Regions from separate parts of the Jeotgalibaca dankookensis genome, predicted to be linked through region 3. Evidence: predicted binding sites of a transcription regulator. Region 3 holds the regulator's gene; each other region holds the start of a gene.
The links. Region 3 encodes LexA, which represses DNA repair genes until DNA is damaged. Its sites were predicted from a motif close to CNAACANNTGTTNG; they were not measured.

Region 1 (4,294 bases), 320 kb from region 3:
GCCGTTTTTGTTATTCTACTAGTTTTGAACCCGCAATATCAGCAGGTGGGCTCCACAAAATGTCATCTAGTGTCCATATGAAGTGGCATGCTATTTGAACATTTATCAAGGATCCCAAGGTAAAATTATTTGTTCGGTCAACACATTGAGAATATATCGTACACCTCAGAACTTCTTGTACTTATAGTAGCATATCGAAAAAACTTATGCAAGAATGAATACTTAAAATATTAAAAAAAGCTCTAGAAGATAAGGATGGAAGCGCCGTCTTGATGATGTCATTTCCTTTTTTTCAACTGACTGGAAAGTGCTTGTTCATACTTGCCAGTCACAGCTGGCTTATAATAAACAGCCTGTTTAATTGAATCGGGAAGGTATTGTTGGGCAACCCAGTGATCCTCATAAGCATGCGGAAACTTATAAGAAACTCCCCGACCTAAAGCTTCTGCTCCTTTATAATGAAAATCCTTTAAATGCTTGGGAACATCACCTGATTTTCCATCTCGAATATCCTGTAGTGCGCGATCAATTGCTTCTATCGACGAATTAGATTTAGGAGATAAGGCAAGATCGATAACGGCATGCGCCAAAGGAATACGTGCTTCGGGCAACCCCAGCATCTGTGCTGCTTGTACTGCAGAGACTGTTCTCTGGACAGCATTTGGATTGCCAAAGTTAATATCTTCATAAGCAATCACCATTAAGCGGCGGCAGATGACAGTTAATTCACCAGCTTCAACAAGACGGCCTAAATAATGAAGGGATGCATCGACATCACTGCCACGAATTGACTTTTGAAAAGCTGAAATAACGTCGTAATGAGCATCACCATCTTTGTCGTGAACAAGTGCTTTCCGTTGTAAGCACTCCTCAGCAACAGCTAGAGTAATTTTAATATTTCCGTTTTCATTAGGGGGGGTAGAAAGGGCAGCTAATTCTAATGCGTTGAGAGCACCTCGTAAATCTCCCATAGAGCTGCGAGAAAGATGCAATAAAGCACTTTCATCAATTACGATTGGAAGTTCTCCCAAACCGTCAGTTTTGTCCTCTAAAGCGCGATTCAGTGCTTTTTGCATATCGGTGCTGCTTAACGGTTTTACTTCAAATATTTGACAGCGACTTCGAATCGCAGGACTAATACTAATATAAGGGTTTTCTGTTGTCGCTCCGATTAGGATAACAAGGCCACTCTCTAGGTGAGGTAAGAGGAAATCTTGTTTTGGTTTATCGAGACGATGGATTTCATCCAAGAGTAAAATAACTTGACCTGAAAATTTAGCTTCTTCTACTACAATTTGTAAATCTTTTTTTGAATCTGTCGCGGCATTTAAATGTCGAAAAGCTGACTTTGTTGATCCAGAAATGGCGCTAGCAATACTTGTTTTTCCGGTACCAGGTGGTCCATATAAAATCATTGAAGATAGCATTTTCGCATCTACCATACGCCGAATAATTCGATTTTTGCCTACTAAGTGTTCTTGTCCTACAACTTGATCAATCGTTTTAGGACGCATCCGGTAGGCTAGTGGTTTCTTCATAATACCCGCTCCTTTGTCTTTGTTATTATAAGCTATTGGCTACAAAGGAACAAACATTCGATTTAATTTACATTATATAAGTAAACTTGCTTATCAAAACCCATGTGTATGGTTATAATAGAACCATTGAATATTGTTTATGAAAGTGAGCTTAAAAAATGAATATACAAGAGGTTATAAAGAAAAATAAATTAGAACCCCTATTTACGCAAGGGACATTCGGGATCGAAAAAGAGTCGCAACGAATATTAAAAGATGGCCATATTTCAAAAACAGATCATCCTTCAGAATTTGGGAATCGTAATTTTCATCCATACATACACACGGATTTTGCCGAATCACAAATGGAACTTGTTACCCCCCCATTAGAAAGTGTAGAAGAAGTTTCAAGGTGGCTAATGGCTATTCATGATGTGTCATTACAAACAATCCCTGAAGATGAGTACTTGCTACCAACGAGTTCACCGCTTTATATGCCAGCTGATGAAGATATTAAGGTTGCTAAACTTGACCGTGCCAAAGATGTCGCTTATCGGGAGTATTTAGTAGAGACATATGGAAAAAGAAAACAGATGGTGAGTGGTATTCATTATAATTTTGAATTCCATGCCGATTTTATCAAGGCGCTATATGGACAAAAAACTACTGACATCAGTTTAAAAGATTTTAAATCACGCGTTTATTTGAAATTAGCTCATAATTTTTTACGCTATCAGTGGGTGTTAACCTATTTGATGGGCGCATCTATTGAGACAAAACCCGAATATTTTCAGGAAAATCAAATACCAGAAGATATTCCTGACGGTTTGATAAGAAGTTTACGTAGTAGTAAATATGGGTATGTAAATAATGAAGATGTTTTTGTTTCTTTTGAGTCTGTCGAAGAATATGTTAAGACAATTGGACAAATGGTAACAGATAAGAAATTGATTGCGGAAAAAGAGTTTTATTCAAATGTACGTTTTCGCGGCGGAAATAGCGCACAAGAAATTTTAAAAAACGGCATTGCTTATTTAGAATTTCGTTTGTTTGATTTGAATCCCTTCGCCCCGTTTGGGATTACAACCGAGGATATGAAATTTATCCATTACTTTTTAATGTATTTGGTATGGACTGAAACAGAAGTGGGCCAAGAGGGTAGAGCAATTGGTAAAAAGATGAACCATGTAACGGCTTTTGAACATCCACATTCCGAATCCACCTACAAGGAAGAAGGCATCCAACTATTAGAAGGGATTAAACAAATGCTTGTTGAGCTAGGAATAGATACCAGTATTGTAGAAGAAAAAATAGCTGCTTTTTACAATCCAAGCTTAACAATTAGCGGACGTCTGGCTTCAATTCCTAGAGAAGAATACTACAAATGGGTATTGGATCAAGCAAAAGCTTACAAAGCTGAAGCACTAGAGAGACCGTACGCTTTGCGTGGATTTGAAGAAATGGAACTATCGACACAAATTTTACTTCATGATGCTATTCAAAAAGGTTTACACATTGAAGTATTGGACCGCCATGATCAGTTTTTATCACTGAGATATCAAGATCATTTGGAATATGTTAAAAATGGGAACATGACGTCACTCGACACTTATATTTCATCACTCGTGATGGCGAATAAGGTGGTAACTAAGAAAATTTTAGCTAAAGAAGGTTACGTTGTTCCTGCAAGTAAAGAATATACACAAGTAGAGGATGCGCTTCGCGACTACAGTCTTTTTGAAAAGAAAGGGTTCGTTGTAAAACCAAAATCGACTAATTACGGTATTGGGATTTCAATCTTTAAAGATGGAGCTAACGAAACAAATTATCGAAAAGCCATTGAAATTGCTTTCGAAGAAGATACGACCGTACTTGTAGAAGATTTTGTTCATGGTACAGAATACCGTTTCTTCGTAGCGGGTGATGAAACAAGAGCTGTTTTGTTGCGTGTAGCTGCTAACGTTGTTGGTGATGGGGAGCATACTATAAAAGAATTAGTAGCTATTAAAAATAATAATCCTCTTCGTGGTAAAAATCATCTGACTCCTTTAACGTTAATAGAACTCGGTAAAATTGAACAATTAGCTCTGGATGAACAAGGCTATACAGTAGATTCTGTACCTGAGGAAGGGACAACGGTTTATTTGCGAGAAAATTCAAATATCAGTACCGGTGGGGACTCTTTTGATTTTACAGATGATATGCATGAAAGTTATAAAAAAATTGCTGTGGGTGTCGCGAAAGCAATGGGGGCTACTTTTTCTGGTGTAGACATCATGGTGGACGATTACCGGATTCCACCAAGCGAAGAAAATCCCGGGTATGGTATTATTGAAGCAAACTTTAACCCAGCAATGATGATGCACATCTATCCTTATCAAGGCCAAGGACGTCGTTTGACTCTAGATGTTCTGGGTTTGTTATTTCCAGAAATGGAGATAAAGGGGGAGTAAGAATGAAATTAAAACAGTTTTTTCTAGTTTTTGTTTCTTTTATTGCTCTGAGCTTTGGGTATTTAGTTGGAAGGAATCAGACATTCGATCAGCTGATTAACTCAATACCACTTATTCAATTAGTAATTGTTATGTTAATAGCTGTTTATACACAGTATATTCATATCATGCTTCATGAAAGCGGACATTTTTTATTTGGGAAACTAACTGGTTATAGGTTGGTTTTCTTTCAATTATCCAATATTCGCTATGATGCTATAAATAAAAAAATAAGACGAATGTCTATAAATCAATCTGTTTTTAAAGCGCAATGTGTGATGACGC
Region 2 (4,294 bases), 980 kb from region 3:
GTGCGGCTTTAGGAGAATGGTGGCAAGGAGCAGGACAAGGAAGCGAGTCGCTTGTTTGTGTCACGATTGGTACTGGTGTAGGTGGCGCAGTTATTCTAAACGGCGCGTTATGGCACGGGTCGGCCTTTTCAGCAGGTGAAATTGGCTATCTTCCTATCTCAAATGGCAAAGCATTACAAGACGAAGCTTCTGCTACTGCATTAGTGGCTGCTTACAGTGATTTAAGCGGAATTCCACGTGAAGATTTGAATGGTAAAATAATTTTTGAACATGCGAAAGCTGGAGAAGAAAAAGCAATTAAAGCAATTGATAACATGCTGACCGCTTTAAACCAAGGGCTATTAGCAGTAACCTATCTTATTTCACCGGATACCATTATTATCGGTGGTGGTGTGGCTGTACAAAAAGAATATTTAGAAGAAAAGATTGCTTCAAAGTTGAAAAAGGGATTAGTTTCAACCCGCATGTTGCCAGAAGAAATAAAATGTGCAGAACTTGGTAATTCAGCAGGTATGCTTGGAGCTGTTTATCATTTCCAGCAAAAACAACACTGATATTCTAAAACATTTAATAAAGGAGCCGGACAAAACAGTCTAGCTCCTTTATTCTATCCAACAATCATCTTGAATAAATTCATTATCTGCCTCCATTAACTTTTCGGTACGACTTATATGATTATCTACATTTTCAACTTGAGACCATTTTCCTTGCCAATCTACCTGAATAGAACGGATATCGGCTATATTAATCCAGCAATTGGTCAATTTAATTTTTCCATCTGGTAAATAACCAAGAAACAAACCTCTTACAGTATCTGTTTGTCTCCCCCACTCATCTTTTTGGTTCAGTTGGACGATGAGGGGGTATTTAGTATGATATGCGGTTATGAGAGCTTGATTTATTTCTTCAGGATTCATTTGAGGTAATTGCTTCAGGTCTTTTACAGCTTCCGCTTTATTTTCTTCAATTCCCACTACTAATTCATCCATTGCGTAAGCAGTCATCCATTTCATCATGCCACGATCATGGTAGTCATTGTAATCAGAAAAAATTTTACCGGTTCTTCTCCGCATTTTCCTCACCTTCTTCCAATCCACCCATTCCGCCTGCGTGTCCACCTACAAGCGATGTTCTCGCGATTGCTCGGCCGCCTTCTAGTAAACTATTAGCTCGAACGAGTGCTTTAAATCCATATTTTTTACGTACAAGATCCACAATCTGATCAAGCTTGGTATCTTTTTCATCTTGATTGGGATCTGCAAATAAATCTAACTGGGTTGCACGACTGTAGATAAGATTCCCACTATTGACACTAATTGTACGAATTATCTGATTCGTATATTTTTCTTCGAAAATGGTTAAGAGATGGTGACTAATTTCCTTAGAAGAGTGCGTGGGCGGTACTTTTAGTTGCTGATGACTATTCGTTTTTCCTTTTTCATCGATGTACCCTTTGCTATAACCCAGTCCTAAACTAAGCACTTGTGCTTTTGCACCTGCTTTTCGTAAACGTGTCGCTATTTGATCAGCCATTTCTCGAATGACAATTTCTAATTCCGATCGGTCACTATAGTCACGGTCTAACACCTGACTGTTACCGATTGATTTAGAGCTAGGCTTAATCGTATCTCCTAAAAAACTGCGGTCAATCCCCCAGCTATGTGCCAGAAGTTGAGCCCCTAAAATACCTAGATGTTCCTTTAATTCATAAAAATTAGCTTGTGCTAAGTCTGAAATAGAAAAAATCCCTATATTATTGAGTCTTTTAGCAGTACGCCTACCAATCCCCCAAAAATCAGTCATTTCTGGTATTTTCCAAACGGTTTCAGGAACATCTTGGTAACGCCATTGGGCAATTCGTTGAGGCGTTTTTTTTGCAGCATTATCCAAGGCTAATTTAGCTAAAAGAGGATTATCACCAATGCCAATAACGGTATAAATGCCTGTTTGCTTATAAACATCATCTTGAATCGTACGGGCCATCTCCCACGCAGTATCATGTCCAAATAGACGTAAAGAACCTGTCACATCCAAAAAACTTTCATCAACCGAGTAAACATGGTGGTTGTCTTTGTCCGCATAGGTTTGGTAAATGGCATTAATTTCTTTATTTTTCTGCATATAAAGCTGCATTTGTGGGGGTACAATTACCAAATCTTCCGGATACGGAAAGGGTAAATCGCGCGCACGACTCACATTCGAAATATGGTAGGCCTTTTTTGCTTGAGGGGAAGAAGCTAATATTAAACCACTCCCTCTTTGACTGGTGTCTTGAGAAGGATAAGACATGACGACGAGTTTGGCTTCTAAAGGATCTAACCCCCTCTCCACACATTCCACACTGGCATAAAAAGATTTACAATCAATACAGAGAACATCACGACTTGGTTCTCGGTTATAATCAAAAATCAACTCTGTCTCATACATCTGAATCACCTCATCTCTATTATAAGAACATACGTTCCCTTTTGTAAAGCGAATTCTTATTTTTTACGAAAAAAAAAAACGATTGGAGAAATTTCTCCAATCGCCAACCATCCATTTAGTTAAAAAGTTCGCCTTCCCATTCCCATTGATCGAAATAGGCCATATCTTCTTCATCGATTTTAAAATCAAAAATAGCAGCATTTTCTTTAATACGGTCTTTATGAACCGATTTAGTCAATGGTATGAAGTCCTTTTGTAAGCTATAACGTAATAAAAGTTGCGCTAGAGATTTTTGGTATTTTTCAGTCATTGAAACAACTGCTTCATCATCTAGCATTTGTGACAGGGGTGATAACGGTGACCATGCTTGGATGACCATACCCGCTTCCCGACTCATTGCTACTGTTTCTTTTTGAGCAATGCCTGGATGTAAACGAAGTTGGTTCACCATTGGCTTGATGCGGCAATTTGCCAGTAAATTTTTCAAATGTTTTGTTTTGAAGTTGCTGAGACCAATCGCTTTGATTTTACCAGCCTCATATGCCTCTTCAAGTGCACGCCACGTTTCAATATTGCTCTCTTGCCAGTCTTCCATGTGTCCTTCCACTTCTGGCCAATGAATTAAAAATAGATCCATGTAGTCGGTTCCAAGACGCTCTAACGAGTCATCAATAGCTTTTTTAGCTCTTTCATACCCATGATTAGGATTATCCAGCTTACTGGTTAAGAAAATATCTTTGCGAGGGACATGACTTAAACGTATCCCTTCTCCTACTAGTTCCTCATTTCCGTACATCTGCGCTGTATCGATGTGACGATAACCGGTCTCTAAAGCCGTTTTTACACCATCAATACATTCTTGTGGATCGGTATTTTGCCACGTTCCGTACCCTAGGACAGGAATTAACTGTCCATTTGACAATGTTTTTAATTTACTCACTTCATCACTCCTTAAATTATTGAAGATTTCTACTCTATTTTACCATAAGCTTCATTAAGATACATTCCTTATACTTGTACCCGCTTTCATTTGTGTTATACTATGAATAGATTGTAATGATTATAAACAAAAATTTAAGGAGGAGTATAAGATGGCAATTGATGAAAAAGATTATGGTAAAAAACCTCATGTAGTAAACATTGAAGATTTAACTAAGGATAACAATCATTACCGAACAACTATTTGGACGGGTGAAAAACTCCAAGTAACTGTCATGAGCATCCAACCAAATGATGATATTGGTCTAGAGGTCCATCATGGCATTGACCAATTTATTCGGATTGAGGAAGGAAAGGGCTTCTGTCAAATGGGTCCTACTGAAGACAATTTAGACTTTGAACGTCAAGTGGGAGATGATGATGCGGTTTTTGTACCAGCGGATATGTGGCATAATATTACTAATACAGGTGACAAGCCACTGAAATTATATACTATTTATGCAGGTCCAGATCATTTAAAAGGAACCGTTCACCCTACTCATCAGGATGCCAAGGACGATCCAAACGAACATTAATTTAAAAAAGAGGCTGGGACAAAACCTAGCTAAAAAGCAGCCCGGAAGTTTTTCTTCCGGGCTGCTTTGTTATTGGTATAAAAAAAGAAAGCCACCTAGTATAATGTAAATAACGACAAATACATTCAGGAGGGGCTTTCTTATGTATAAAAAATATAACACAAACCAAACCACTTTACCATTGGAATTATCCGCTTTGCTTCCCCAAGACCATCTTGTTTTTGTTATCGATGAATTTATTGAATCGTTAGATTGGTCTGCCTATCCTTTATTCGAGGCTTCCGAAGGAAGGCCTGGTTATCATCCGCGTTTGCTTATCAAGGCTTTGTTATTCGCCTACTCGGAAGGTATCT
Region 3 (4,294 bases):
CGAATCCCTTATGAATTCATGGATATGGCGGCTATTGGGACTGTAGCTGATTTAGTAAGTTTAACAGATGAAAATCGTTGGATTGTTAAACAAGGGATTGAAATGCTTAAAAATACTGAGCGAATCGGACTGCATCTTTTATTTGAAAAAGCCGGCGTTGAGATAAGCACGATTAACGAAGAAACCATCGGATTTATAATTGGTCCACGCCTGAATGCACTTGGAAGATTAGGTGATGCTGGGCCTGGTGTAGAACTTTTATTGTCATTTGATGAAGAGGAGTTAACCAAGTTAATTGAGCAAATACAAGACATTAATAATAAGCGGCAGGAAATCGTTAATAAAATCACTGACTCTGCCCAGCAAAAAATAGCTGAATTTGAAACATTACCAGATATCATTGTTTTAGAGGATGCTGATTGGCACGAAGGTGTTTTAGGTATTGTCGCCAGCCGTATTGTTGAAAAAACAGGAAGGCCGACTATTTTATTGCACACAAATCCTGATACAGGTGTATCGAAAGGTTCGGGACGTAGTATAGAAGCGTTACATTTATTTAAGGCTTTATCTGCTACTGAAGACACCTTAATAAAATTTGGTGGGCATAAGATGGCTGCCGGACTTAGTTTATTAACTGAAAACATTGCTGATTTTATCGAAACCATTACAACCTATGCAGCTAGCTACCATCAAGAGATAAAAAAAGGGAATCGAGTAAGAATAGATGAAATCCTTGAGATTAAAGAAGTTTCTCTTTCTTTTTTACAGGAAATTGATACTTTAAGACCTTTTGGAACGGATAACCCAAAGCCGATGTTTGGTTTTGAGTCGGTCGCTGCGACTCAAGTAAAGCAAATTGGTGCAGATCAAAAGCATTTAAAACTTGTTTTACAAGCAGATACAGATACGTTGGATGTCATAGGTTTTAATAAAGGGCAAGCCGCTAGTTATTTAACCAATAATGTTCCTATCTCCGCACTTGGCGAATTGAGTATTAATACATGGCGAGATAGATCTAAACCGCAATTACAACTGAAAGATTTTAAAATAAATGGTCCACAATTCTTCGATGGACGACAGTCAAAATTTAATCCTCATTCTATTAGACATAAAAATAGTGTTTACTTATTTTTTAACCAAGTATTTTTTGACAAAATGAGTGAGCAGCTACCTGTTCAGTCAATGGCTGTTTTATTAGAAAGCGATGATGATATCCCGCCATTTCCGGCTTCGTTAAATAATTTAGTCTTACTTGATTGTCCAACGAATTTGGATATTTTAGATGCTTTTCTTCAAACACATGTATTCCAAAATTATTATGTCTATGCCTTCCCAGTTGCATCGATTCAAGAACAAGGTCTTCCTAGTAAAGATATTTTCGGGAAAGTGTATAAATACTTATATTTACGTAAAGACATGGCGATTCGAGAAAAAATAGATGCGCTCTCAGCTTATCTACAAGTCGAAAAAGGGCAGCTGATTTTTATGATTCAGGTGTTTTTAGAAGCAAAATTTGTTACAATAAAAGACGGAGTATTAAATCCGGTTTTAAAACCTGAAAAAGCAGATTTAACTCAAACAAGCGTTTACCAAGAGAGAATAAAAAATTTAGAAGCTGAAAAAATGTTTATTTATAGTGATTTTTCGCAATTGTCAGATTGGTTAAAAAAATAAAACGGATTCTTACAGGAGGAATTGTCGATGAATTTAAAAGATTATATTACTGATGTGAAAGATTTCCCAGAAGAAGGTATTATATTTCGTGATATTTCACCTTTAATGCAAGATGGAGAAGCCTATAAATATGCTATAAATCAAATCGTTGAATTTGCAAAAGATTTAGGAGTAGACAAAGTAGTCGGACCAGAAGCGCGTGGATTTATGGTTGGTTGCCCTGTTTCGGTGGGGCTAACGTGTGGCTTTGCCATGGCGCGAAAGAAAGGAAAACTTCCGCGAGAAACAGTGGAGGTTGATTATGGTTTGGAGTACGGTAAAGCAACCTTGCAACTCCATGCCGATGCCGTTCTTCCTGGCGAAAAAGTACTAGTATGCGATGATTTACTAGCAACAGGGGGAACGACTTTAGCGACAGTTGAATTGATTGAAAAGCTTGGTGGGGAAGTTGTTGGGTTAGCCTTTTTAATTGAATTGCTTGATTTAAAAGGTCGCGATAAAATTAAAGGGTATAATATTAAAACGCTAATGGAATACTAAAAAAAGAGCTAGCGAAAGCTAGCTCTTTTTTAACCTTAATTAATATGACTGCGATAAAGACCTACAACCTTACCTAAAATATGAACATCATTAAGAATAATCGGGTCCATATTGTCATTTTCGGGTTGAAGACGGAAATAATCTTTTTCTTTGAAGAAACGTTTGCATGTCGCTTCATCTTCATCGGTTATAGCAATAACAATTTCACCATTTGAAGCGGAGGTTTGTTTTCGGACAATAACTGAGTCATCATTTAAAATACCGGCTTTAATCATACTATTGCCTCTAATTTTTAACATGAACAAATCTTCAGAAATATTATTTAAATTGGGTGGGATAGGAAAGAAGTCAGTCGCTTCCTCGACAGCAAGTATTGGCTCACCGGCGGTAACTACTCCTAATAAAGGCATGTGAATACTTTTAATTCCTAATTTGCTAAGACCTAATTCGGTTACTTCAATAGCCCGAGGTTTGGTTGGATCTCTAAAAATAAATCCAGCTTTTTCTAAACGTGACAAATGACCGTGAACAGTCGATGTCGAGGAAAGGTCTACCGCGTTTCCAATTTCTCGAACGGTTGGTGGATATCCTTTTTCTTGGACTTGGTTATAAATGAAATGTAGGACCTGCATCTGGCGCGTATCTTTATTTCCAGCCATATTTGCATCATCTCCGTTACTATTTTATGTGCTAATTGTAGCACAGGGTTTAGCTGAAATCAAACAAACGTTCGCTATTTAAAAATAAAGCAAGGAAATGACGGATTTCTATTTCTTTTTCTCGTAACTTCTTGTAATATTACTAAATGAACACGTTCGGAAGGAGGAGATAAAATGAGTACTGGAGCTTGGATATTAATTGTTATTATAGGAATCCTTCTCGGAGCAGTTGGAGGGTTTTTCTTATCACGTCGTTATATGATGAACTACTTTCAAGAAAATCCACCAATTTCAGAAGAAATGCTACGCGGTATGATGATGCAAATGGGACAAAAACCGTCAGAGCGTAAAGTTAAGCAAATCATGGCTTCTATGAAAGCACAATCTAAAGCAGCAACTAAGAAGAAAAAATAGTATAAAAAACACTCCAAACCGAGTTCCATCAGTTTGGAGTGTTTTTATTTCTTCTTGTAATCAAAAGAAAAGTCTGGATCTATTTTGTGATCTAAATTATCAAAGCTATTTTGAAGTTCTTGATCAAAACCAGCCATTTCTTCCTTAGTCAAGCGTCCGGGAGGAAGTTCAATGGGTGTCCCGAAATAAACATGGCCTTTTTTACGCATTAAAAGTTCCTTAAATGTAAATGGGCCTTGGTAAACAACAGGAATAATAGGGGCTTTTGCTAAGCGAGCAATGGCTGTTGTCCCACCTTTAACTTGGGAATCATACCGAGTTCCTGTAGAAAAAATTAAAAAGTTCATTTTCCTTTCTTTTAGAATAGTAACCGGTTGTTTAATAGCGCTAGGACCAGGATTATCTCGGTTAACAGGAATCCCATTCATTTTTCGGATCAACCAGTTTAGAAGTCTGTTCCGGTCAAACAACTCTTGTTTAGCCATAGTTGCAAACGTATGTGGGTATGCAGCTACAGCAATATAAAGCGGATCAATCCAACTTCGATGGGGGGCTGCTAAAATAAATGCGCGATCTACTGGTAAGTTTTCTCTATTTTGTATATCAGTTTTACCTGTTAATAAAAACAATAAGAATTGTACAAGACGAACAACAGTATTATAAAACATATGGACTGACCTCCAATGATTAAATTGCTACTAGTTAGTATGCGTTAAGCACACATATATTTCAAGAAGAAAAACAAATTTAATCTTATAAATATAATTCTTGCTTTTTTTTTAATTCGTAGTATAATTGATTACGGTGCTTCGGCACTCTATTTCACACCTCTGCGGATACAAGGATGGGTGCTTCTTAGGAAGTCATTCTAGTAAATGAAGCCGGGGGAGGAAAATAAAAAACCATATTGGAGGAATTAAGCATGGCAGTTATCTCAATGAAACAATTGCTAGAATCAGGTGTTCACTTCGGTCACCAGACACGTCGTTGGAACCCAAAAATGAAAC

Region 1: BW727_RS02415 (replication-associated recombination protein A) is a predicted target of LexA. The motif match lies at 1,585-1,598, and genes of this name have one in related genera.
Region 2: BW727_RS09590 (Y-family DNA polymerase) is a predicted target of LexA. The motif match lies at 2,452-2,465, and genes of this name have one in related genera.

The regions. Positions count from the first base shown of each region.
Region 1 covers NZ_CP019728.1:485,732-490,025, forward strand. The annotation lists RNA gene ssrS (6S RNA) at 1-175, opposite strand, end outside; gene BW727_RS02415 (replication-associated recombination protein A) at 279-1,538, opposite strand; gene gshAB (bifunctional glutamate--cysteine ligase GshA/glutathione synthetase GshB) at 1,697-3,970, shown strand; gene BW727_RS02425 (hypothetical protein) at 3,973-4,294, shown strand, end outside.
Region 2 covers NZ_CP019728.1:1,924,933-1,929,226, reverse strand. The annotation lists gene BW727_RS09600 (ROK family protein) at 1-554, shown strand, start outside; gene BW727_RS09595 (hypothetical protein) at 603-1,073, opposite strand; gene BW727_RS09590 (Y-family DNA polymerase) at 1,054-2,427, opposite strand; gene BW727_RS09585 (aldo/keto reductase) at 2,543-3,367, opposite strand; gene BW727_RS09580 (cupin domain-containing protein) at 3,519-3,941, shown strand; gene BW727_RS09575 (IS1182 family transposase) at 4,084-4,294, shown strand, end outside.
Region 3 covers NZ_CP019728.1:807,920-812,213, forward strand. The annotation lists gene recJ (single-stranded-DNA-specific exonuclease RecJ) at 1-1,674, shown strand, start outside; gene BW727_RS03920 (adenine phosphoribosyltransferase) at 1,702-2,214, shown strand; gene lexA (transcriptional repressor LexA) at 2,250-2,873, opposite strand; gene BW727_RS03930 (YneF family protein) at 3,048-3,287, shown strand; gene BW727_RS03935 (lysophospholipid acyltransferase family protein) at 3,332-3,955, opposite strand; gene rpsB (30S ribosomal protein S2) at 4,210-4,294, shown strand, end outside.